Regions from separate parts of the Pseudomonas sp. MWU13-3659 genome, predicted to be linked through region 2. Evidence: predicted binding sites of a transcription regulator. Region 2 holds the regulator's gene; the other holds the start of a gene.

Region 1 (11,202 bases), on a different contig from region 2:
CACCACCGAGCAGCAGGTCGTTGCCGGCACCGCCAGTGATCACGTTGGCGCTGGCATTGCCGTAGCCGGTGAAGTTGCCGGTGCCGACGAAGGTCAGCGCCTCGACTTCGTTGGTGAGGCGATAGGTGGCCTGGTTGGTGCGCACTTCGTCGTAGCCACCACCGGCCAACTCGTACACGCCTGCACCGCCATACACGTAGTACACATCGTCACCCACACCACCCTGCAGCGTGAGCGAGGCCGTCGAGGTCAGGGTGTCGTTGAACACCGAACCGATCACCGTGGACATACCGGTGAACACGTCGCCCTGGGCATCGCCGCCCACGCCCGTGCCACGACCGAGGTTGTCGATGGTGATGCTGACCGCCTGCCCCGACCCCGAGTAGTCCAGCACGTCAAGGCCACCACCGCCTTCGAAGGTATGCGCGGTGGCATCGCTGACGAAACGGTCGCCCACAGCGGTACCACGGAAGACTTCGATACCCTCGAAGGTGTCACCCGCCGCAATGCCGGTGTGCTGGCCGCTCTTGAAGTCAAGGGTGATACCCGTGCTGCTGTCGGCATAGGACACGGTATCGACCCCCGTGCCACCGACGAAACGGTCGCCACCGGCACCGCCGAACAGCAGGTCGTTGCCCGCGCCACCGGTGATCACGTTGGCGCTGGCATTGCCGTAACCCGTGAAGTTGCCGGTGCCGACGAAGGTCAACGCTTCGACTTCGTTGGTCAGGCGATAGGTGGTCTGGTTGGTGCGCACCTCGTCATAGCCACCACCGGCAAGCTCGTACACACCTGCGCCGCCATACACGTAGTAAACATCGTCACCCGTGCCGCCTTGCAGCGTGAGCGAAGCTGTCGAGGTCAGGGTGTCGTTGAGCGCCGAACCGATCACCGTGGAGAAACCGGTGAACACGTCGCCCTGGGCATCGCCGCCCACGCCAGTGCCACGGCCGAGGTTGTCGATGGTGATGTTGACCGCTTGCGCAGAGCCCGAATAGTCCAGCACATCGAGGCCGCCGCCCCCTTCGAAGGTATGCGCGGTGGCATCACTGACGAAACGGTCGCCCACGGCCGTGCCACGGAAGACCTCAATACCCTCGAAAGTGTCACCCGCCGCAATGCCGGTGTGCTGGCCGGTCTTGAAGTCGAGGGTGATACCGGTGCTGCTATCGGCATAGGACACGATGTCGACACCCGCGCCACCGACGAAGCGGTCGCCACCGGCACCGCCGAACAGCAAGTCGTTGCCGGCACCGCCAGTGATCACGTTGGCACTGGCGTTGCCATAGCCGGTGAAGTTGCCAGTGCCGACGAAAGTCAGCGCCTCGACTTCGTTGGTCAGGCGATAGGTGGTCTGGTTGGTGCGTACCTCGTCATAGCCGCCACCGGCCAGCTCGTACACAGCCGCGCCACCGTACAGGTAGTACACATCGTCGCCCGCGCCACCCTGCAGGGTGAGCGAGGCCGTCGAGGTCAAGGTGTCGTTCAACGCCGAGCCCATCACCGTGGTGAAGCCGGTGAACACATCGCCCTGGGCATCGCCACCCACGCCGGTGCCACGACCGAGGTTGTCGATGGTGATGTTGACCGCCTGCGCGGAGCCCGAATAGTCCAGCACGTCGAGGCCTCCGCCACCTTCGAAGGTGTGCGCCGTGGCATCGCTGACGAAACGGTCGCCCACGGCCGTGCCACGGAAGACTTCGATGCCCTCGAAGGTGTCACCCGCCGCAATCCCGGTGTGCTGGCCGGTCTTGAAGTCGAGGGTGATGCCCGTGCTGCTGTCGGCATAGGACACGGTATCGACACCCGCGCCGCCGACAAAGCGGTCGCCACCGGCACCGCCGAACAGCAGGTCGTTGCCGGCGCCGCCGGTGATCACGTTATTGCTGGCGTTGCCATAGCCGGTGAAGTTGCCAGTGCCGACGAAGGTCAGCGCCTCGACTTCGTTGGTCAGGCGATAGGTGGTCTGGTTGGTGCGCACCTCGTCATAGCCGCCACCGGCCAGTTCGTACACAGCCGCGCCACCGTACACGTAGTACACGTCGTTACCCGCTCCGCCCTGCAACGTGAGGGAGGCCGACGAGGTGAACGTGTCATTGAGCGCCGAACCGATCACCGTGGAGATACCGGTAAACACGTCGCCCTGGGCATCGCCGCCAACGCCGGTGCCACGCCCGGTGTTGTCGATGGTGATGTTGACCGCCTGCGCGGAGCCCGAGTAGTCCAGCACATCGAGGCCGCCGCCACCCTCGAAGGTGTGCGCCGTGGCATCGCTGACGAAACGGTCGCCCACGGCGCTACCGCGGAAAACCTCGATGCCTTCGAAGGTGTCGCCTGCGGCGAACCCGGTATGCGCACCGGTCTTGAAATCAAGCGTGATGCCCGTCGTCGAATCGGCATAGGACACCGTGTCGATCCCCGCCCCACCGATCAGCCGGTCGGCGCCATCACCACCAAACAGCGTGTCGTTGCCCGCCCCGCCATCGATCACATCGTTGCCGGCGCGCCCATAGATCTGGTCATCCGCGGCGGTGCCGACCAGGTTGTCGGCCCCTGCGGTTCCTTGAATAACAGCCATCGCAACTCCTTCCTTGCTCCAATGTTGAACGTCCCTGTGCTGACGCCAATCCTTCGATGGCGCTCACCCTTCCCTGAATGCCCGTTGCGCGTGGTCGCCTACTGGCTTGAGCAGATAGGACAGCACGGTGCGACGACCCGTCTGGATCATCGATTCCACCGGCATGCCCGGCACCAGCGTGAGGCCGTCGAGCTTGCGCTGCTCGGCCCTGTCGATATGAATACCGGCGCGGTAGTAGCCGAGCCCGGTCTGCGGGTCGCTCACCAGGTCGGCGGAAAGCCGGACCACCCGCCCCATGACTTCGGGGGTGGTGGCGCGGTTGAAGGCGCTGAAGCGCAGCAAGGCATCCTGGCCGAGCATCACCTGGTCGATGTCCTGCGGGCTGACCCGCGCCTCGACCAGCAGCTCGTCGCCCAATGGCACGATCTGCATCAGGGTTTCGGCCGGCGAGATCACGCCACCCACGGTGTGCACGGTGAGCTGCTGGACGCGCCCGGCACTGGGTGCCAGGACATCAACGCGGCGAAGTTGATCGGCGGCAGCGACTTCGCGCTCCACCCACTCCCCTTGCCGGGCCATGAGGTCGCGCAGCTCTTCGGAAACCTGTTCGCGGAAACGTTGATCGACCTGCAGCAATTCCAGCTGGGTCTCGGCAATGCGTGCGCGGGCTTCGGCAATCGAGGCGATCAGTTGGCCGCGCTCGCCCTGCAGGCGGGCGATGCCGCGTGCCAGGGCATTGACCCGATCAAGGGTCATCAGGCCTTTCTTCTGCAGCGTCTTGACCGCCTGGTATTCCTCGTCGATCAGGCGGATTTCCTCGGCTTTGGTACGCTGCTGCAGATCGTGACCGCCGATGGTCTGTTTGAGCTGCTCGATGCGCTCGCGCAGTTGCGACTTCTGCCCCTCGCGGGACTGCCGGCGATCGGCAAACAATTGCCGCTCGCTGGCCATGACCGCTTGCACTTGTTCATCCGCTTGGCGCGACACCAGGCGCGCAGGCATCTCCACCTGCGCCTTGCCGTCACGCTCGGCCTCCAGCCGGGCCTGGCGGGCCTGGGCTTGGTCCAGCGCCTTGGCGACTATGGCGTGGCTGGCCTCCTGCACAGTGGCATCCAGGCGCACCAGCACCTCGCCCGCCTGCACCGCCTGCCCCTCGCTTACCAGCAACTGCGCGACCACACCGCCATTGGGGTGCTGCACTTTCTTCACACTGTCCTGCACGGCGACGGTGCCCGGCGCGATGACCGCCCCGGCCAGCTCGGTGACGGCCGACCACATCAGAGAACCACCCAGCAGCACCACCACCACTGTGGCGCCCACCCAGAGGTGATTGCGCAACGACCCCAACAGCTGCTTTTCGTTATCGACAGTCTTCATGCCTGAGCCCCTCCCTTCACGGCCACCGGCCGCGCCAGCACCGCGTCCCGCGGGCCAAAGGCGGCCTGGGCACCCTGCTCCAGCACCAGCACCTGGTCCATCACCGACAACAAACCCGAGCGATGGGCGATGGCAACCACCACGCCGCCGCGCGCCTTGACCCCCAGGATCGCCCGCGCCAACGCCCGCTCGCCCTCGGCATCGAGGTTGGCGTTGGGCTCGTCGAGCACCACCAGGAAGGGGTCGCCATACAACGCCCGGGCCAGGCCGACACGCTGACGTTGCCCGGCGGACAGGTTGGCGCCACCAGCGCCGATCGGCGTGTCGTAGCCTTGCGGCAGTTGCAGGATCAGTTCATGCACGCCGGCTTGTTGTGCGGCCGAGACAATGGCCGCGGCATCGGCGTCAGGGTCCAGGCGTGCGATGTTCTGCGCCACGGTCGCCTCGAACAGGTCGACACTCTGCGGCAGGTAACCGGTCTGCGCCGCCCGCGTGGCATCCGGCCACAAAGTCAGCGCCGCGCCATCCAGGCAGACCTGGCCACGCGCTGCCGGCCAGGCACCCACCAGCGCCCGCGCCAGCGACGACTTGCCCGAAGCGCTCGGCCCGACCACCGCCATGGCACTGCCTGCGGCCAACGTGAAGTTGATGTTGTTCAGTACCAGGCGTTGCCCACCGGGCGGCGCGACGCACAAGCCCTCCACCTGCACCTGATGCCGCGCGGTCGGCAGCGCGGTCTTTTCGGCAGGCGCCGGGAAAAGCGCCAGCACCTCTTGCAGTTGCTGCCAGGCCAGCCGCGCCGACACCAGGCTGCGCCAGGTACCAATGATCTGCTCGGCCGGCGCCAGTGTACGGGCGACAATGATCGAGGCGGCCACGATGGCACCGCCACTGAGGTCGCCCTGGATCACCAGCCAGGCGCCCACGCCCAGCGACGCCGACTGCACCAGCTGGCGCAAGGCCTTGGTGATGCCACCGTAGAAACCACTCACGTCGGCGCTGCGCCGCTGCAAGGTGGCGTAGTGCGCCTGCAAGCCCTGCCAGCGCTCGGCGGCGCGCCCGGTCATGCCCATCGCGGCAAGCACCTCGGCGCCGCCGTGGGCCTGCTGGCCCAAACGATTGCGCTGGCTCGCAAGCTCGGCAGCATCACGCATGTCCTGGCGGGTACCGCGATCGGTGAGCCAGGTCAGCAGCACCATCAGCATGATCATGCCCAGCGCCAGCAACCCCAGGGAGGGATGGATATAGAAGCTGACCGCCAAGTACACCGGCATCCAGGGCAAATCGAAGAAGGCCATGAGCCCTGGGCCTGCGATGAAAGCGCGGATCTGCTCCAGCTCATGGGCGGGCTTGAGCGGGTCATGGCGCATGACGATCTTCAGCGGCGCCCCGGCGATGGCCCGGAACACTTGCGCGGACAGCGCGCTGTCGACAGACGCAGCCACCCGCGACATGACCCGGGCACGGATGATGTCGACCAGCGCGAACACCACGTAGATACCCAGCACCAGCAACCCCAGCGCCACCAGCGTGGGCAGGCTGCGGCTGGGGATGACCCGGTCGTAGACTTCAAGCATGAACAAGGGGCCGACCAACGCCAACAGGTTGATCACACCCGAGAACAGGGCCGCACCGATCAAGCCCTTTTTCAGGGCCACAGACAGCCGCTCCGGCAGCACGCGTGCGCCAGCATCCTTACTGCTTTTCAAGAGTTCCGGTCCTTGGAAGAGAGACGTTGCGAGACACGCAAACGAATGGGGATGTCGCGGATCATACCTGAAGGAAATGCCGCAATCGATGGCCTCAAGCCATCAATTTTTGCCTTGCGTCAAAGCGCTCGGCAGGCGGCATTGTTGTAGGGCCCGGCAAAGCGTTTCCAGCCATCGCCCGGCGACCATTGCGAGCAGACCAGGCGCCCATCGGCCTGGCTTTCCCAGCGCCACCAGGGCGCCATGGCGGCCTGGGCCTGGAGCAGGCAGAACGCCGCGGCAACAGCGACGATCAGTGTTTTCATGAGCCAACCCTCAAAGACGACGAACCCCTTCGCGAGAAAGGGGTTCGTGTGGTTACGCGTAGTGCGGCGACCTGCCAGCGACCATCAGGTCATCTGGATGATGGTCTGCATGATGGTGCTTTCGGTGGAGATGGTCTTGGCGTTGGCCTGGTAGTTGCTCTGCGCCTTGATCAGCTCGACCAGCTCCTGGGTCAGGTTGACGTTGGAGGCTTCCAGCGAGTTGGACTCGACGCTGCCCAGGGTGCCGGTCTTCGGCGCATCGATGCCCGGGATGCCCGAGGCGAACGACTCTTTCCAGCGGGTGCCGCCGATCTGCTGCAGGCCCTGCGGGTTGGCGAAGCTGGCGATGGCGACCTGGCCGATGGCGCGGGACTGCTGGTTGCTGAAGCTGGCGAACATCACGCCGGTGGAGTCGATCGACAGGTTCGACAGGATACCGGTGGCATAGCCGTCCTGGGACTGCGACATGCGCGCGGTCTCGGTGTTGTACGAGGTGGTGCTGTTCATCGACAGACGCATGCCCGCAGCGTTGCCGACCGCGCCATTCGACGCCCAGTTGCCGGCGGAGTCCTTGGCCGCAGGCACCCAGCCTTTCATGCTGAAGATGTTGTTGGTGACGCTCCAGTCGAACTGGCCAACCGGCGTGCTCGGCACGCCCGTGGCGGCGGTCGTCATGCTCTTCACGCTGCCATCGGGGTTGAAGTCAATGGTGCCAGTCAGCGGAGTGGTACCCGCTGGGGCGGCAGCACCTGGGGTGAATGGGTTGCGCCCATCGACCAGGGTATACATGGTCCACTGGTTGGTGCCGGTCTTGCGGTAGAACTGCTCCATGACGTGCTCGTTACCCTGGCTGTCGTACACCTTGGTCGGGAACGAGTCGGAGTAGGTGCTGCGGTCGGACGGATCGAACGGCTTGTTCGGCACCATCGCCGGTGGCGTCGCGGTAGGGTCCCATACCTGCAGCGGGATATCGACGGCCGACGAGTTCAGGTTGATACCCTGATCGATCAGGGTGGTGGACTTGGGCGCCAGCGCCGAGGTGTCGATCTTCAGGTCGGTCAGCACGCCCTTCTGGATCTTGCCATTGGCATCGGCGGCATAGCCCTGCAGACGCACGCCGTCGGAGGTGACGACAAAGTTGTCCTTGTTGGTCTGGAACGCACCGGCACGGGTGTAGCTCAGCGAGCCGTTGTCGGACAGCACGAAGAAGCCCTGGCCCTGGATGCCCATGTCCAGCACGTTGCCGGTGTTGTTCACGTCACCCTGGCCGAACTGCTGGGACACGTTGGCCAGGCGCACGCCGTTGCCGACCTGGTTCTTGCCCACGCCCAGGCGGTTGGCGCCGGCATAGACGTCGGCGAACTCGGCGCGCGACGACTTGAAGCCGTTGGTGTTGACGTTGGCGATGTTGTTGCCGGTGACGTCCAGTTGCTTGTTGGCTGCGTAAAGACCGCTAAGGCCGATATTGAAAGACATGTATTCGCTCCTTCTGCCGTTCTAGCGGCCTTAGATTCCGATGGTTTGTACTTTGGAGATACCCAGCTTGCCGATCCCGGCAAGGTTGAGCATCATCTCGCCGCCGTTCTGGAAGCTGACGCTGTTCACCGTGGCCGGCAACAACGTGTACATGGTCGCTGCCTTGCCATCGACCATGGTGGTGGCGGTGAAGGTGTAGTTGCCTGGGCTGAGCTTCTCGCCCTTGTCGTTGGTGCCGTCCCAGATGAAGTCGGCGTTGCCCTTCTTCTGCTCGCCCAACTGGATGGTCTTGACCACGTTGCCATCCTTGTCCTTGATGGTGACCTTGCCCTCGGTGATGTTCTGCGGCACGACCACCTGGCCGGTGAAGCTCTTGGTGGTGTCGACCATGGCCTTCTCGTTCTGCACGATCACCGAGCGCCCGACCAGGGACGAGGCCTGCAGCGCCTGGGACGAGCCCATGCCGGTGATGATCGAGTTGACCGAACTGTTGAGGGTCTGGATACCCTCGAGGCTGCTGAACTGCGCCAGTTGGGCCACGAACTCGCCGTTGTCCTGGGGATCCAGCGGGTTCTGGTGCTGCATCTGGGTGACCAGCAACTGCAGGAACGCATCCTTGCCCAGGGCGTTCTTGTCGGTCTTCTCGGTGGTGGGCTTCTTGGTCGTGCCGTCGCTGACGCCCGAGTTCTTCAGGACATCATTGAGGTTCACGCCAGTAGTGCTTTCGACTGCCATGGTCCGGTTTCCTTATCACTGACCCAGGGTCAGCACTTTCTGCATCATGGTCTTGGCGGTGTTCATCAGCTCGGCGTTGGTCTGGAACGCACGGCTGGCGGAGATCATGTCGGCCATCTCCTCGACCACGTTGACGTTCGGGTAGTAGACGTAGCCGTCCTTGTTCGCCGCCGGGTGGTTCGGTTCGTAGCGCGCCTCGAGGTTGCTCTGGTCCTCGATGATGCCCTTGACCTGCACGCCCTGCCCCGCCTCGCCCTGGTCCTCGAACAGCGACTGGCCGACGCCGCCCTGGGCCTGCTGGAAGGTGGTGGCGAACACCGGGTGACGGGCACGGTAGGTCTGGTCGAGGCTCGACGAGACGGTCTCGGCGTTGGCGATGTTCGAGGCAACGGTGTTCAGGCGCGTGTTCTGCGCGCTCATGCCGCTACCGGCGATATTGAAGACACTGGCAAGGGACATGGTCACTCTCCGCGCAGGGCTGCGACCAGCCCTTTGAATTTACTGTTGAGCAGGGTGAAGCTGGCCTGGAAGCCGACGGCGTTCTCGGCGTAGTTCGACTGCTCCATCTGGGCGTCCACGGTGTTCTGGTCGATCGACGGCTGCATCGGCGTGCGGTACTGCAGCGTGTCGTCGGCCATCGCCAGGCCTTCGGCCTCGATGTGACGGCTGTTGGTACGGTCGAGGGCGATGCGCCCCTTCTGCTGCTTGTCGGCCTCGGCGGCGAGCACCGACGAGAAGTCCATGTCACGCGCCTTGTAGTTGGGCGTGTCGGCGTTGGCGATGTTATTGGCCAGCACCTCGGCGCGCTGGGCGCGGAAGCCCAATGCCTTTTCGTGGATGCCGAGCGCTTTATCGAAGCTGATGCTCATGTCGGGGAAACCTTCGAAGGTTGACCAGAATTTCGTTGGCAAAGCTTTAGCAAGGGTTGTGCCAACCAACAAATCCCCGATAAATACTGGCCTCTCGCCCTTCCCATCGCCCGACAGCTGCCAGAAAAGCGGCAAAGTGCTTCCGCCTCGCGGAGCGCGAGCGGCAAATGACAGGCGGCAAAAGCGGCAAATCAAAAAATTGACGTCAACAGAAGTGTCAATGTGCCACCACCTGAGATAGGATTCGCTCCCCGCGCAGAGGCGTGCCCGAAGGACACTCCCGAGAGGATTGCAGACCTCCCGTCACGCATGGATGCGCGCCGCTTCCCAAGACGATTTCCAAGGAACGAAAACGTGCCTGCGCCCACCTTCCGCAAGACCCTGCTGGCCCTGACCATCGGCGCCAGCCCCCTGCCTGCCTTGGCAGTACCCGCCCCCCAGACCATCGTCCTGACGGACGCCGGCTATAGCAGCCAGCACCAGACCTACGGCGACGATCTCACATTCACCGGGAGTTCCACCGACATCTTCCGCACCGCCATCGACCTGACCGATGCCAAGGTGCAGGGTGACCTGGCGTTCGATAGCGCGATCAACGCCAACAAAGGCAACACCTTCGGTTCGAAGAGCGGGGTCGACGGCATCCGCATCACCGACAGCCAACTCAACGGCTACTTCTATAACCGCGGCATCGTGAAGACCACCAGCGCGCAGGGCTCCGCCCTGAAGATCAGCGCAACCGTGCTCGACGGCGACCTGGTCAACGAAGGACTGCTGCAGGCAGGCGGTGATATGACCTCGGGGCCTTTCAACCCTGCGAAGGCCGCCATCGACTTGAGCACTCACAATGGCGGTCGCACGGTCATCAATGGCGACCTGATCAATGCCAATGGCGCGCGCATCGTCAGCAACGGCACGCAATCGCGCGGTATCAACCTCGCCGGCGCGAGCCTTGAAGGGCGGGTCATCAACAATGGCGAAATCAATGTCGTCGGCCCCAGCGCAATCGGTATCGACGCCACCACCGGCAGCGTCCTGGCCGGCGTGACCAACACCGGCCTGTTGTACATCGGGGCGCAGGAATCGATCGGCATCAACCTGGACGGCACCACCCTCGTCGGCGGCATTAACAACCACGTGGTCAACACCGGAAGGATCACCGCCGGCAACATCGCGATCAAGGTCGGCAATGTCGTCTATGACGGGCCGGGCCTGCAGCCGCAATACAAGGCCAACGGCGACCTGAACATCTTCAACAGCGGCCGGATCTGGTCCAGGGTGGCTGTCGACGCCACCACCAGCAACCGCCCGGTTGAGCTGATCATGCGCGAGGGCAGCGATATCCTCGGCGACCTCAATGGCCTGGCCAACATCGAAGTCGAGGGTAATGCCAGTTATGGCGCCTACTACCCCTCCCTGGGCAACATCCGCTTGCGCGATGGCGGCTGGCTCGAGGTCGGCAGCGCCGACGAGCCTCCGATCACCTTCAACCTGGACAGCCAACAGATTAACCTCGAAGGTAACCTGCGGGTCGCGGACCACTCTTCGCTGGGCCTGTACCTGAGCGAGGAGAGCAACCCAGCCCTGCCCGTGCTCAAGGTCAGCGGTATTGCCGAGTTCGGCCAGGATGCACGAATCGCGCTGGCCCCCGAGAGCGAAGACTACCTGCCCGCTGGCGGGCGCTATCTGCTGCTCGAGGCCGGGCAGGTCCAGGTGCTCGACGCCAGCGGCCAGGCCGTCGACCCTAACGGCAAGCCCAAGGTGGTCAGCACATCGGCACTGCTGAACGTGCGCACCAGCACCCTGGAAGACAACAAGGTCTATGTCGAGGTCAACACCAAGTCAGAGCAGGCCATCGATGAGATGGTCCAGGAACAAGGTGGCGACAACAACGCCCAGCACGCCCTGAACGGGCTGGCCGGTTCCGGCCTGCTGGCGCTGTTGAGCAAGGACGATCCGCTGCTGCGCATCGCGTCCCAGGCCGACGAGGCGCAACTGACCCGGCTGGCCGAGCAACTGGCCCCGGATGTCAGCGATGGCGCCCGCCAGGCCGCCACCGCCAGCCAGCGCCTGATCAGCAACGTCACCCTCAACCGCACCAGCGGCCTGCGCGGGGTCGCCTCGGGCGACACGCTCAAGGACACCGGCGTGTG
Region 2 (11,202 bases):
GCGTTTTCTGTAGGAGCGGCCTTGTGCCGCGATGGGCTGCGTAGCAGCCCCCGAAACCAGGGCTCAGCGCAGGCCGCGCTGGGTCTCGTCGAGGTCGCGGATGTACTTGAACACTTTGCGCGCGGCGGCAGGTGGCTTGTTCCGCGCTTTTTCGTGCTGGGCATGACGGATCAGCGAGCGCAGGTGCTGGCGATCGGTGTCGGGGAACTCGTTGACGAAGCGTTCGAGGTCTTCGTCGTTACCGTCGATCAGGCGGTCGCGCCAGCGCTCAAGGCCATGAAAGCGCTCGTTGTACTGGCGGCTGGAGCTGTCGATCTGCTCGAGCACGGCGTGGATGGCGTCGAGGTCCTGGACGCGCATCAGCTTGCCGACGAACGACATGTGGCGTTTGCGGGCGCCATGGGCGGTGTGCCGGGAGGCCTCGTCCAGCGCCTTGCGCAGCTCGTCGGTCAGCGGCAGGCGCGCCAGGGTGTCGGCCTTGAGGGTGGTGAGGCGCTCACCGAGTTCGACCAGCGCATGCAGCTCGCGCTTGATCTGGGTTTTGCTTTTTTCGCCATCGAAGGCGTCGTCGTAAGAATCAACCATGGGGGCAGTCCGCAGGAAATCGCCGCCATGATAACCAGTCGGGGGCCGCTTGTCCGGCCCGGTCGTAGAATGACCCTAGCCGTACGCAGAATTTTCAGTGGAGAGAACCATGAGTGCAGTCCAGAGCGTAGGCCCCAAGGACCTGCCGGCGTTGCAGGAACAGGTCGAAGCGATTGTCGCCGAAGCGCGCCGCCAAGGGGCCAGTGCCTGCGAAGTAGCGGTGTCGCTGGAGCAGGGCCTGTCCACCACGGTGCGCCAGCGCGAGGTCGAGACCGTCGAGTTCAACCGCGACCAGGGCTTCGGCATCACCCTTTATGTTGGCCAGCGCAAGGGCTCGGCCAGCACCTCGGCCAGCGGTGCCGACGCCATTCGCGAAACGGTCGCGGCGGCGCTGGCGATCGCCAAGCATACCTCCGAGGATGAGTGCTCGGGCCTCGCTGATGCGGCGCTGATGGCGCGTGACATTCCGGACCTCGACCTCTATCACGACTGGGACATCGAGCCTGAAAAGGCCATCGAGATGGCGCTGGCGTGCGAGGCGGCTGCCTTCGACGCCGACAAACGCATCAAGAACGCCGACGGTACCACCCTCAATACCCACCAGGGCGTGCGGGTGTACGGCAACAGCCATGGCTTCATCGGCGGTTACGCCTCCACGCGCCACAGCCTGAGCTGCGTGATGATCGCCGAGAGCGAAGGCCAGATGCAGCGTGACTACTGGTACGACGTCAATCGCCAGGGTCAACTGCTGGCTGACCCACGCAGCATCGGTCAGCGCGCCGCTCAGCGTGCGGCAAGCCGCCTGGGCGCGCGCCCTGTACCGACCTGCGAGGTACCGGTGCTGTTTTCGGCGGAATTGGCGGGTGGCCTGTTCGGCAGCTTCCTCTCGGCGATTTCCGGCGGCAACCTGTACCGCAAGTCCTCGTTCCTCGAAGGCACCCTTGGCCAGCGCCTGTTCCCCACCTGGCTGACCCTCGACGAACGCCCACACCTTCCGCGTGCGCTGGGCAGCGCGGCATTCGACGGCGATGGCCTGGCTACCTATGCCAAGCCGTTCGTCGACAAGGGCGAGCTGGTGTCGTACATCCTGGGTACCTATTCCGGGCGCAAGCTGAAGTTGCCAAGCACCGCGAACTCCGGTGGCGTCCACAACCTGTTCGTCACCCATGGGGTCGAGGACCAGGCCGCGTTGATCCGCCGCATGGGTCGTGGCCTGTTGGTGACCGAGCTGATGGGGCATGGCCTGAACATGGTCACGGGGGATTACTCCCGTGGCGCGGCGGGCTTCTGGGTCGAGCATGGCGAGATCCAGTTCCCGGTTCAGGAAGTGACCATCGCCGGTAATATGAAGGATATGTTCCAGCAGATTGTGGCGATCGGCAGCGATATTGAAACCCGTAGCAATATTCATAGTGGTTCGGTGTTGATCGAGCGGATGACTGTCGCGGGAAGTTGACATGCAGGTTCCATTCGCCGGCAAGCCGGCTCCTACGGAGGTCAAGGTAGGAGCCGGCTTGCCGGCGAACAGATCCGAACCGCGACCGCGGTTTTCCGAGCCGGCCATCGAGCCGGCTTATTTGTTTATCGCGGCAAGCTTGAAGTGATTCTGATTATCATCTAATAATGAATATCATTACCCAGTAACCTGGCGATGACGTTCATGAAATCCGTTCTCCACGAACTGCCCTACCTGGAAAACTGGCGCTGGCTCAGCCGGCGCATCCGTTGCGCCCTCGAACCTGATGAGCCGCGCCTGATCGAGCACTACCTGGCCGAAGGCCGCTACCTGGTGTGCTGTACCGAAACCTCGCCCTGGACCGTGGCCCTGACCTCCTTCCGCCTGCTGCTGGATACCGCCTGCGACCGCATGCTGCCCTGGCATTGGCGCTGCCTGTGCCTGGACCAGGCCTGGCGCCCACTGCTCGACCTGCGCACCCTCGATCGCCGCGCACACAACCAACGCTGGCAACCCTACGCGATGCAGCTCGCCAATTGCGTGCTGCTGCCGTCGATCTCTCCCGAAGAACTGATGCAAGGACTTGAAGATGAGTGATACCCGTATCGAGCGCGACAGCATGGGTGAATTGCAGGTGCCGGCCCAGGCCCTGTATGGCGCCCAGACCCAGCGCGCGGTCGACAACTTCCCGATCAGCGGCCAGCCGATGCCGGCGCAATTCATCCGCGCACTGCTGCTGGCCAAGGCAGCAGCGGCCAAGGCCAATATCGAGCTGGGGCAACTGAGCACAGGGCAGGGTGGTGCGATCGTCAAGGCCGTGGAGCAACTGTTGGCCGAGGACTTCATTCGGCATTTCCCGGTGGATGTGTTCCAGACCGGCTCCGGCACCAGCTCGAACATGAACGCCAACGAAGTGATCGCCACCCTGGCCAGCTGTGTGCTGGGCGAACTGGTCAATGCCAACGACCACGTCAACTGTGGCCAGAGCAGCAACGACATCATCCCCACCACCATCCATGTCAGTGCTGCCCTGGCCTTGCATGAACAGTTGCTGCCCGCCTTGCGTCATCTGGTCCAGGTGATCGATGCCAAAGCTGTCGAAGTGCATCAGTACGTGAAGACCGGCCGCACCCACCTGATGGACGCCATGCCGGTGCGCATGAGCCAAGTGCTCGGTGGTTGGGCCGCACAGATCAAGGGCGCCCTGGCGCATATCGAGTCCACCCTGCCGAGCCTGCAGGCCTTGGCCCAAGGCGGAACCGCGGTGGGAACCGGGATCAACGCGCACCCACAATTCGCGGCAGGCTTTGCCCGTCAGCTGAGCGGTTTGACCAAGATCGAGTTCACGCCGGGCCAGAACTTGTTCGCCCTGATCGGCTCCCAGGACACTGCCGTGGCACTGTCGGGCCAGCTCAAGACCACTGCGGTGGCACTGATGAAGATCGCCAACGACCTGCGCTGGATGAACTCCGGCCCACTGGCCGGCCTGGGTGAAATCGAGCTGCAGGGCTTGCAGCCGGGCTCCTCGATCATGCCTGGCAAGGTCAACCCGGTGATCCCGGAGGCTACTGCCATGGTTGCCGCGCAAGTCATCGGCAACGACGCCACCATCGCCGTGGCGGGGCAGTCGGGCAACTTCGAGCTGAACGTGATGTTGCCGGTGATCGCCCGCAACCTGCTGGAAAGCATCGAGCTGATGGCCAACGCCAGCCGTCTGCTGGCCGACAAGGCCATCGCCAGCTTCAAGGTCAACGAAGGCAAGCTCAAAGAGGCGCTGTCGCGCAACCCGATCCTGGTCACCGCGCTGAACCCGATCATCGGTTACCTCAAGGCCGCCGAGATCGCCAAGACCGCCTACAAGCAGGGCCGCCCGATCATCGACGTGGCACTGGAGCATACCGACCTGTCGCGCGATCAGCTCGAAGCCCTGCTGGATCCGGAAAAACTCACCGCCGGCGGCATCTGAGCCCAGGAGGCACGTCATGCAGCACTGGAGACGCACCACGCAGATCGCCAACCAGCTGTTCGAACAAGGCGAGCTGGTCGATGCCCGGGAACACTACCTGCAAGCGCTGGCATTGGCCCAGGTGCTGTTCGAGCGCTGGCATGACGTCGACGAGGCGGTGGCCGCGCTGGTCATCGCCCACCACAACCTGGCCGACCTGCACCTGCGTCTGAATCAGCCGCATGAAAGCGCCGATTACCTGTGCGCCGCCCACCAGCGGCTGCTCCAGGCCATCCAGGAGCAACGCCTGCCCCAGGCGCTGCGCGACGCCGCGCTGCGCCACAGTGGGCGGACCTACACCGAACTGCTGAGTTTCATCGCCGAGTACGGGCAGTACCCGCGTACCGAGCGCCTGCTCCATCGCCAGGCGCCGGTGGCCAGCGAACTGGTCGCGCAAGCGGAAACCACTCACAGCACAACAGCCTACGGAATTCACTGATATGTCCCACACCTTGCCTGCATTGCCTTACGCCTACGCTGCACTGGAACCGCACATCGACACCCAGACCATGGAGATCCACCACAGCAAGCACCACCAGACCTACATCAACAACCTCAATGCCGCCCTCGAGGGCAGCGAGTGGGCCGACTGGCCGGTGGATCAACTGGTCGCAGCGGTCAAGCAATTGCCCGAGAAACTGCAGGGCGCGGTGATCAACCAAGGCGGTGGTCATGCCAACCACACCCTGTTCTGGACGGTCATGTCGCCCACGGGCGGCGGACAGCCCCAGGGGCAGGTAGCAAAGGCCATCGATGATCAGCTTGGTGGTTATGCCGCGTTCAAGGAGGCGTTCACCAAGGCTGCGCTGACCCGTTTCGGCAGCGGTTGGGCCTGGCTCAGTGTCACACCGAAGAACACGTTGGTGGTTGAGAGCAGCGGCAACCAGGACAGCCCGTTGATGCACGGCAATACACCGATCCTCGGCCTGGATGTCTGGGAACACGCCTATTACTTGAAATATCAGAACCGACGCCCGGAATACATCGGTGCCTTCTACAATGTGGTCGACTGGTCCGAAGTGGAGCGTCGCTACCTTGAAGCCTTGAAGTGAGTCAGGCCGGTATGCGCTCGCAGGTGGTGTCTGTCAGCAGTGTGCGCCTGTTCCGCCTGGCGCTGGGGACCTTGCTGTTGCTGGTTGGCGCGGCATTGCTCGCGGCCCGTGGCATTGCCTGGTTGGAGCTGGAGCCCCGCATGTTGCGCGCCCTGGAGGGTGGAGCACTGTGCGCATTGGGGACGGCGTTGGGGGCGGTACCGGTGCTGGTCATTCGCAACATGCCGGTGGCATTGGCTGACACGCTACTGGGCTTTGGCGCGGGGGTGATGCTGGCGGCCACGGCGTTTTCCCTGATCATCCCCGGGCTGGACGCCGCCCAAGCGGTTGGTTTCAGTCCGTGGGGGGCGGGTGGTCTGATCAGCAGCGGCTTGCTGTTCGGGGCGCTGTGCCTGTTCCTGGTCGACCTGAAGGTCTCCGGTGCCTCGCCGGAGGCATTGGTTGGCACCGAGCAGCAGCCGGTGATTGCCGCACGGATCTGGCTGTTCGTCATCGCCATCATTGCCCATAACATTCCCGAAGGCATGGCCATAGGTGTTTCCGCTGGAGGTGGCATGCCCGATGCCGACAGCCTGGCCATGGGCATTGCCCTGCAGGATGTACCGGAAGGGTTGGTGATTGCCCTGGTGTTGGCAGGGGCGGGCATGCCGCGCTTCAAGGCTTTCCTGATCGGAGCCGCGTCCGGGTTGGTCGAGCCGCTGGCCGCGGTGATCTGCGCCTGGCTGGTGAATATCGCCGAGTTGCTGCTACCGCTGGGGCTTGCCTGTGCGGCGGGGGCGATGCTGCTGGTGGTAACTCAGGAGATCATCCCGGAGTCACGCAGCAATGGTCATCACCGGTTGGCGAGCCTGGGGCTGTGTGTCGGGTTCTGCCTGATGATGGTGATGGATACCGCGATGTCGTGAAACCTCTGCTGATTTGGCACGATCTCTGTAGGAGCGGCTTTAGCCGCGATCACCCGCGTAGCGGGTGCCAGATACCGTGTTGCCTGCATCGCGGCTAAAGCCGCTCCTACAGAGGGAAGGGCGTTTCACTCACCCTCGTCAAAGAAGTTGTTGATCAGTGCCACCAGCGCATCCATGGCATCGTTATCCTGCTCGCCTTCGGTGGCCAGGTGCACCTGGGTGCCCTTGCCGGCTGCCAGCATCATCACGGCCATGATGCTCTTGCCATCCACCAGTTTGTCCGGTGCGCGCCCGACGCGCACTTGGCAGGGGAAGCGCCCGGCCACGCCGACGAACTTGGCGGCCGCCCGGGCGTGCAGGCCCAGCTTGTTGATGATGGTGATTTCGCGGGCGGGCATCGTGGTGCGGATCCTGTGGGCTAGAGGTCGCGGTGGCGGACCTGGACGTTTTTCAGGGATTGCTGGAGCAACTGGCCCAGCCGTTCGGTGATGTACACCGAGCGATGGTGGCCGCCAGTGCAGCCGATGGCGATGGTGACATAGGCACGATTGCTGGCGGCGAAGCGTGGCAACCATTTGAGCAGGTAGGTGGAGATATCCTGGAACATTTCCTCGACATCCGGCTGCGCAGCCAGATAGTCGATCACCGGCTGTTCGAGCCCGGAATGTTCGCGAAGTTCCGGCTTCCAGTAAGGGTTGGGCAGGCAGCGCACGTCGAACACCAGGTCGGCATCAACGGGCATGCCGCGCTTGAAACCGAACGACTCGACGAGGAATGCGGTGCCAGGTTCCGGCTGATTGAGCAGGCGCAGCTTGATCGAGTCGCGCAGCTGGTAAAGATTCAGGCTGGTGGTGTCGATCTTCAGGTCGGCGAGGTCCGCGATCGGCCCCAGCAGCTCGCTCTCCACCCGGATCGCCTCGGCCAGCGAGCGATTGGCATTGGTCAGCGGGTGGCGGCGGCGGGTTTCGGAAAAGCGCTTGAGCAGCGTGTCTTCGTCAGCGTCCAGATAAAGCACGTCACACTGGATATGACGGTTACGCGCTTCTTCCAGTAGCTCTGGAAAGCGGGTCAGGTGGCTGGGCAGGTTACGCGCATCGATCGAAACAGCCACCTTGGGTTGCTGCAGCTCGGTGTTGATCAGTGCGTTTTCCGCCAACTGCGGCAGCAACCCGGCGGGCAGGTTGTCGATGCAGTAGTAACCGTTGTCTTCCAGTACGTCGAGGGCGGTGCTCTTGCCGGAGCCGGAGCGACCGCTGACGATGATCAGGCGCATGGTCAGGCCTCGTTCTGCACGTCCAGGACTACCTGGTACAGAGCCTCGTTGCTGGCGGCGCCGCGCAGGCGATCGCGAACCTCCTTGCGATCGAGCATGCTGGCGATCTGGCGCAGCAGTTCAAGGTGGGCATCGGTGGCGGCTTCCGGGACCAGCAGGACGAACAGCAGGTCGACCGGGGCGCCGTCGATGGCGTCGTAATCGATGGGGGCGTCCAGATGCAGCAGGGCGCTGACGGGCGCGGTGCAGCCTTCGAGCCGGCAGTGGGGGATGGCGATGCCATTGCCGAAGCCGGTGGAGCCCAGTTTTTCACGAGCGACGAGTTTTTCGAAGACGTCTTGCACCTTCAGCTCGGGTACTTGCTCGGCGATCAGGTTGGCGACCTTTTCCAGGGCGCGCTTTTTACTGCCACCCGGCACGTTCACGAGGGAACGGCCGGGGGTCAGGATGGTTTCAAGTCGGATCATGGATGAGGGGATCAGCGGGCGGCTGCACCTTGCAGCAAGCTTTGCTGTTTTTCCTTGTGTTTTTTCAGTTGGCGGTCGAGCTTGTCAGCCAGGGCGTCGATCGCTGCATACATGTCTTGGTGTTCGGCGTTGGCGACCACTTCGCCACCGGGTATCTGGAGTGTGGCTTCAACCTTCTGCTGTAGCTTCTCGACTTTCATGATCACCGTTGCATTGGTGATCTTGTCGAAATGACCCTCCACCCGGGCGAGCTTTTCAAGCACATAATCGCGCAGTGGTTGGGTGACTTCTACATGCTGTCCACTGATGTTGACTTGCATACAGCTTCTCCTTTGTTGCCCGTGCATAAAGAGGCAGGTATTGCACCTGCCACTGAAACGCTGTGGCACATCCGGGGGCTACATCAGTCGCTTGCGCTCGCTCGACGGGGCGATCCCCAACGACTCGCGGTACTTGGCGACGGTGCGACGGGCTACCTGGATGCCTTGTGCCTCCAGTAAACCAGCGATCTTGCTGTCACTCAATGGCTTTTTCTGATTTTCCGCCGCCACCAGTTTCTTGATGATCGCGCGGATCGCCGTGGACGAGCATTCGCCGCCTTCGGCGGTGCTCACGTGGCTCGAGAAAAAGTATTTCAGTTCGTAGATGCCACGCGGCGTGTGCATGTACTTCTGCGTGGTGACCCGGGAAATGGTCGACTCGTGCATGCCCACCGCCTCGGCGATGTCATGCAGCACCAGGGGCTTCATGGCTTCGTCGCCATGGTCGAGGAAGCCGCGCTGGTGTTCGACGATTTGCGTCGCCACCTTCATCAGCGTCTCGTTGCGGCTCTGCAGGCTCTTGATGAACCAGCGTGCCTCTTGCAACTGGTTGCGCATGAAGGTGTTGTCGGCGCTGGTGTCGGCGCGACGGACGAACCCGGCGTACTGCGGGTTGACGCGCAGGCGCGGAATGGCCTCTTGGTTGAGCTCGACCAGCCAGCGCTCGCTGTCCTTGCGCACGATGACGTCCGGGACCACGTATTCCGGCTCGCTGGATTCGATCTGCGAGCCGGGGCGCGGATTGAGTGTCTGCACCAGTTCGATGACCTGGCGCAGTTCGTCTTCCTTGAGCTTCATGCGGCGCATCAGCTGGCTGTAGTCACGGCTGCCGAGCAGGTCGATGAAGTCGGTGACCAGGCGCTGTGCTTCGCTCATCCAGGGCGTCGAGGCCGGCAACTGGCGCAATTGCAGCAGCAGGCACTCACCCAGCGAGCGGGCGCCGATGCCGGCGGGTTCGAACTGCTGGATGCGGTGCAGTACCGCTTCGACTTCATCCAGCTCGATATCGAGCTCTGGGTCGAAGCCGGCGCAGATTTCGTCGAGCGAGTCTTCGAGATAGCCTTGCTCGTTGATGCTGTCGATCAGGGTGACGGCGATCAGGCGGTCGGTGTCCGACATCGGCGCCAGGTTCAGTTGCCACAGCAGGTGGCTCTGCAGGCTCTCGCCGACCGAGGTGCGGGTGGTGAAGTCCCACTCGTCGTCGTCATTGCTGGGGAGGCTGCTGGCGCTGGTCTGGTAGATGTCCTCCCAGGCCGTGTCGACCGGCAACTCGTTGGGGATTCGTTCGGCCCACTCGCCATCTTCCAGGGTTTCCGCGCTGCTGCTGCTGGTTTCCTGGAAGCTGTTGTCCTGGACTTCGGTGGCCGGCTTGTTCTCGGCGTTGTCCGCCATCGGGTCGCTGTTGTCGAAATCGTCGCCGTCTTCCTGACGTTCGAGCATCGGGTTGGATTCCAGCGCTTCCTGGATTTCCTGCTGAAGGTCCAGGGTGGAGAGCTGAAGCAGACGGATGGCCTGTTGCAACTGCGGGGTCATCGTCAGTTGCTGGCCCATTTTTAGGACGAGCGATGGTTTCATGGCAGGGGCTTAATACCTTGTTCGCCGGCGCACATGCGCCATCCACTACGTAGGGCGCTTGGGCGCCGATTTTAAGCAAGTTATATGCCTGAAATTGCAGCGTTTGCCTAGAGCACTGTTACACTTAAGCCCGTCCCGGGCGTGTTTGCCAGTGCTCCGGGCAGGCCCTGGATCAGAGGCGGAACTCGTGGCCCAGGTAGACTTCCTTGACCAGCTGGTTGGCCAGGATGCTCTCGGCATCGCCTTCGGCGATCAGTTGACCGTCGTTGACGATGTAGGCGGTCTCGCAGATGTCCAGCGTTTCGCGAACGTTGTGGTCGGTGATCAGTACGCCGATGCCCTTGTTCTTGAGGTGGTGGATGATCTGCTTGATGTCGCCCACGGAGATCGGGTCGACGCCGGCAAAGGGTTCGTCCAGCAGGATGAACTTGGGCGCGGTGGCCAGGGCGCGGGCGATTTCGACACGACGGCGTTCGCCACCGGAGAGGCTCATGCCCAGGTTGTCGCGGATGTGGCTGATGTGGAACTCCTGCAGCAGGCTTTCCAGTTCTTTGCGCCGGCCGTCGCGGTCGAGGTCCTTGCGGGTCTCGAGGATCGCCATGATGTTGTCGGCCACCGATAGCTTGCGGAAGATCGAGGCTTCCTGCGGTAGATAGCCGATGCCTGCTTGCGCGCGGCCATGCATGGGCTGGTGGCTGACGTCGAGGCTGTCGATCAGGACGCGGCCTTGATCCGCCTGGACCAGCCCCACGATCATGTAGAAGCAGGTGGTCTTGCCGGCGCCGTTGGGGCCGAGCAAGCCGACGATCTGGCCGCTGTCGATGGACAGGCTGACGTCGCGAACGACCTGCCTGCCCTTGTAGCTCTTGGCCAGGTGCTGGGCTTTGAGGGTTGCCATTTACTCGGCCTTTTTCTTCGGTTGAATGACCATGTCGATGCGCTGACGTGGTGCAGTCACGTTGCCACCGCGACCGGCGGTCGCCACCTGGGTCTTGGTGTTGTAGACGATCTTCTCGCCTTCGGTGGTGTTGCCTTCGTTCTCGACCTTGGCGCGGTCGGTAAGAATCACCATGTCCTTCTGCGCCTGGTACTGGATGGTCACGGCCCAGCCTTTCATCTTGTCGGGCTTGGCGGCGCTCTGCTGCTGCTCGAAATAGGCCAGGTTGCCCACCGAGGTGACCACGTCGATGTCGCCGGAAGCGGCGCGGGTCATGGTCACGGTGTTGCCTTTGATCATCATCGAGCCTTGGGTGATGATCACGTCGCCGGTGTAGGTGGCCACGCCTTGCTTGTCGTCCAGGTGGGCGTTGTCCGCCTGGATGCGGATCGGCTGGTCACGGTCGTTCGGCAGGGCGAAGGCGCTCGCGCTTCCCAGTGCTACACCCAGGCTGAGCAGAAGGGGGATGGTTTTAACGAGCCTCATACTGTCCTCTTACGTTAGAGAGCAGGTCCATCCTGCCTTCTTTCAAATACGCTTTCATTCCTTTGCCCGTAGTCGTGCCACCGGCGCCGTCGATTCTAACGGCTTGCTCGGTCTGCGCATATTGCTTCTGCGGGAACACGG

Evidence for each region. The regulator sigma-54, encoded in region 2, starts transcription at its own class of promoters, with help from an activator protein. The targets are predictions, from matches to a motif close to ANTGGCATNNANNTTGCTNT.
Region 1: flgB (flagellar basal body rod protein FlgB) is a predicted target of sigma-54. The motif match lies at 9,096-9,115, and genes of this name have one in related genera.

The regions. Positions count from the first base shown of each region.
Region 1 covers NZ_JAMSHW010000008.1:40,537-51,738, reverse strand. Annotated here, with positions in the region: gene NGM28_RS12290 (calcium-binding protein) at 1-2,578, opposite strand, end outside; gene NGM28_RS12285 (HlyD family type I secretion periplasmic adaptor subunit) at 2,642-3,955, opposite strand; gene NGM28_RS12280 (type I secretion system permease/ATPase) at 3,952-5,664, opposite strand; gene NGM28_RS12275 (hypothetical protein) at 5,784-5,969, opposite strand; gene flgE (flagellar hook protein FlgE) at 6,054-7,445, opposite strand; gene flgD (flagellar hook assembly protein FlgD) at 7,476-8,180, opposite strand; gene flgC (flagellar basal body rod protein FlgC) at 8,196-8,639, opposite strand; gene flgB (flagellar basal body rod protein FlgB) at 8,642-9,049, opposite strand; gene NGM28_RS12250 (autotransporter family protein) at 9,404-11,202, shown strand, end outside.
Region 2 covers NZ_JAMSHW010000007.1:10,224-21,425, reverse strand. Annotated here, with positions in the region: gene yjgA (ribosome biogenesis factor YjgA) at 64-585, opposite strand; gene pmbA (metalloprotease PmbA) at 695-2,041, shown strand; gene NGM28_RS10970 (FagA protein) at 2,237-2,638, shown strand; gene NGM28_RS10965 (class II fumarate hydratase) at 2,631-4,007, shown strand; gene NGM28_RS10960 (DUF2753 family protein) at 4,024-4,485, shown strand; gene NGM28_RS10955 (superoxide dismutase) at 4,487-5,098, shown strand; gene NGM28_RS10950 (ZIP family metal transporter) at 5,110-6,003, shown strand; gene NGM28_RS10945 (HPr family phosphocarrier protein) at 6,129-6,401, opposite strand; gene rapZ (RNase adapter RapZ) at 6,422-7,276, opposite strand; gene ptsN (PTS IIA-like nitrogen regulatory protein PtsN) at 7,279-7,743, opposite strand; gene hpf (ribosome hibernation-promoting factor, HPF/YfiA family) at 7,755-8,063, opposite strand; gene NGM28_RS10925 (RNA polymerase factor sigma-54) at 8,142-9,638, opposite strand; gene lptB (LPS export ABC transporter ATP-binding protein) at 9,811-10,536, opposite strand; gene lptA (lipopolysaccharide transport periplasmic protein LptA) at 10,537-11,061, opposite strand; gene lptC (LPS export ABC transporter periplasmic protein LptC) at 11,048-11,202, opposite strand, start outside.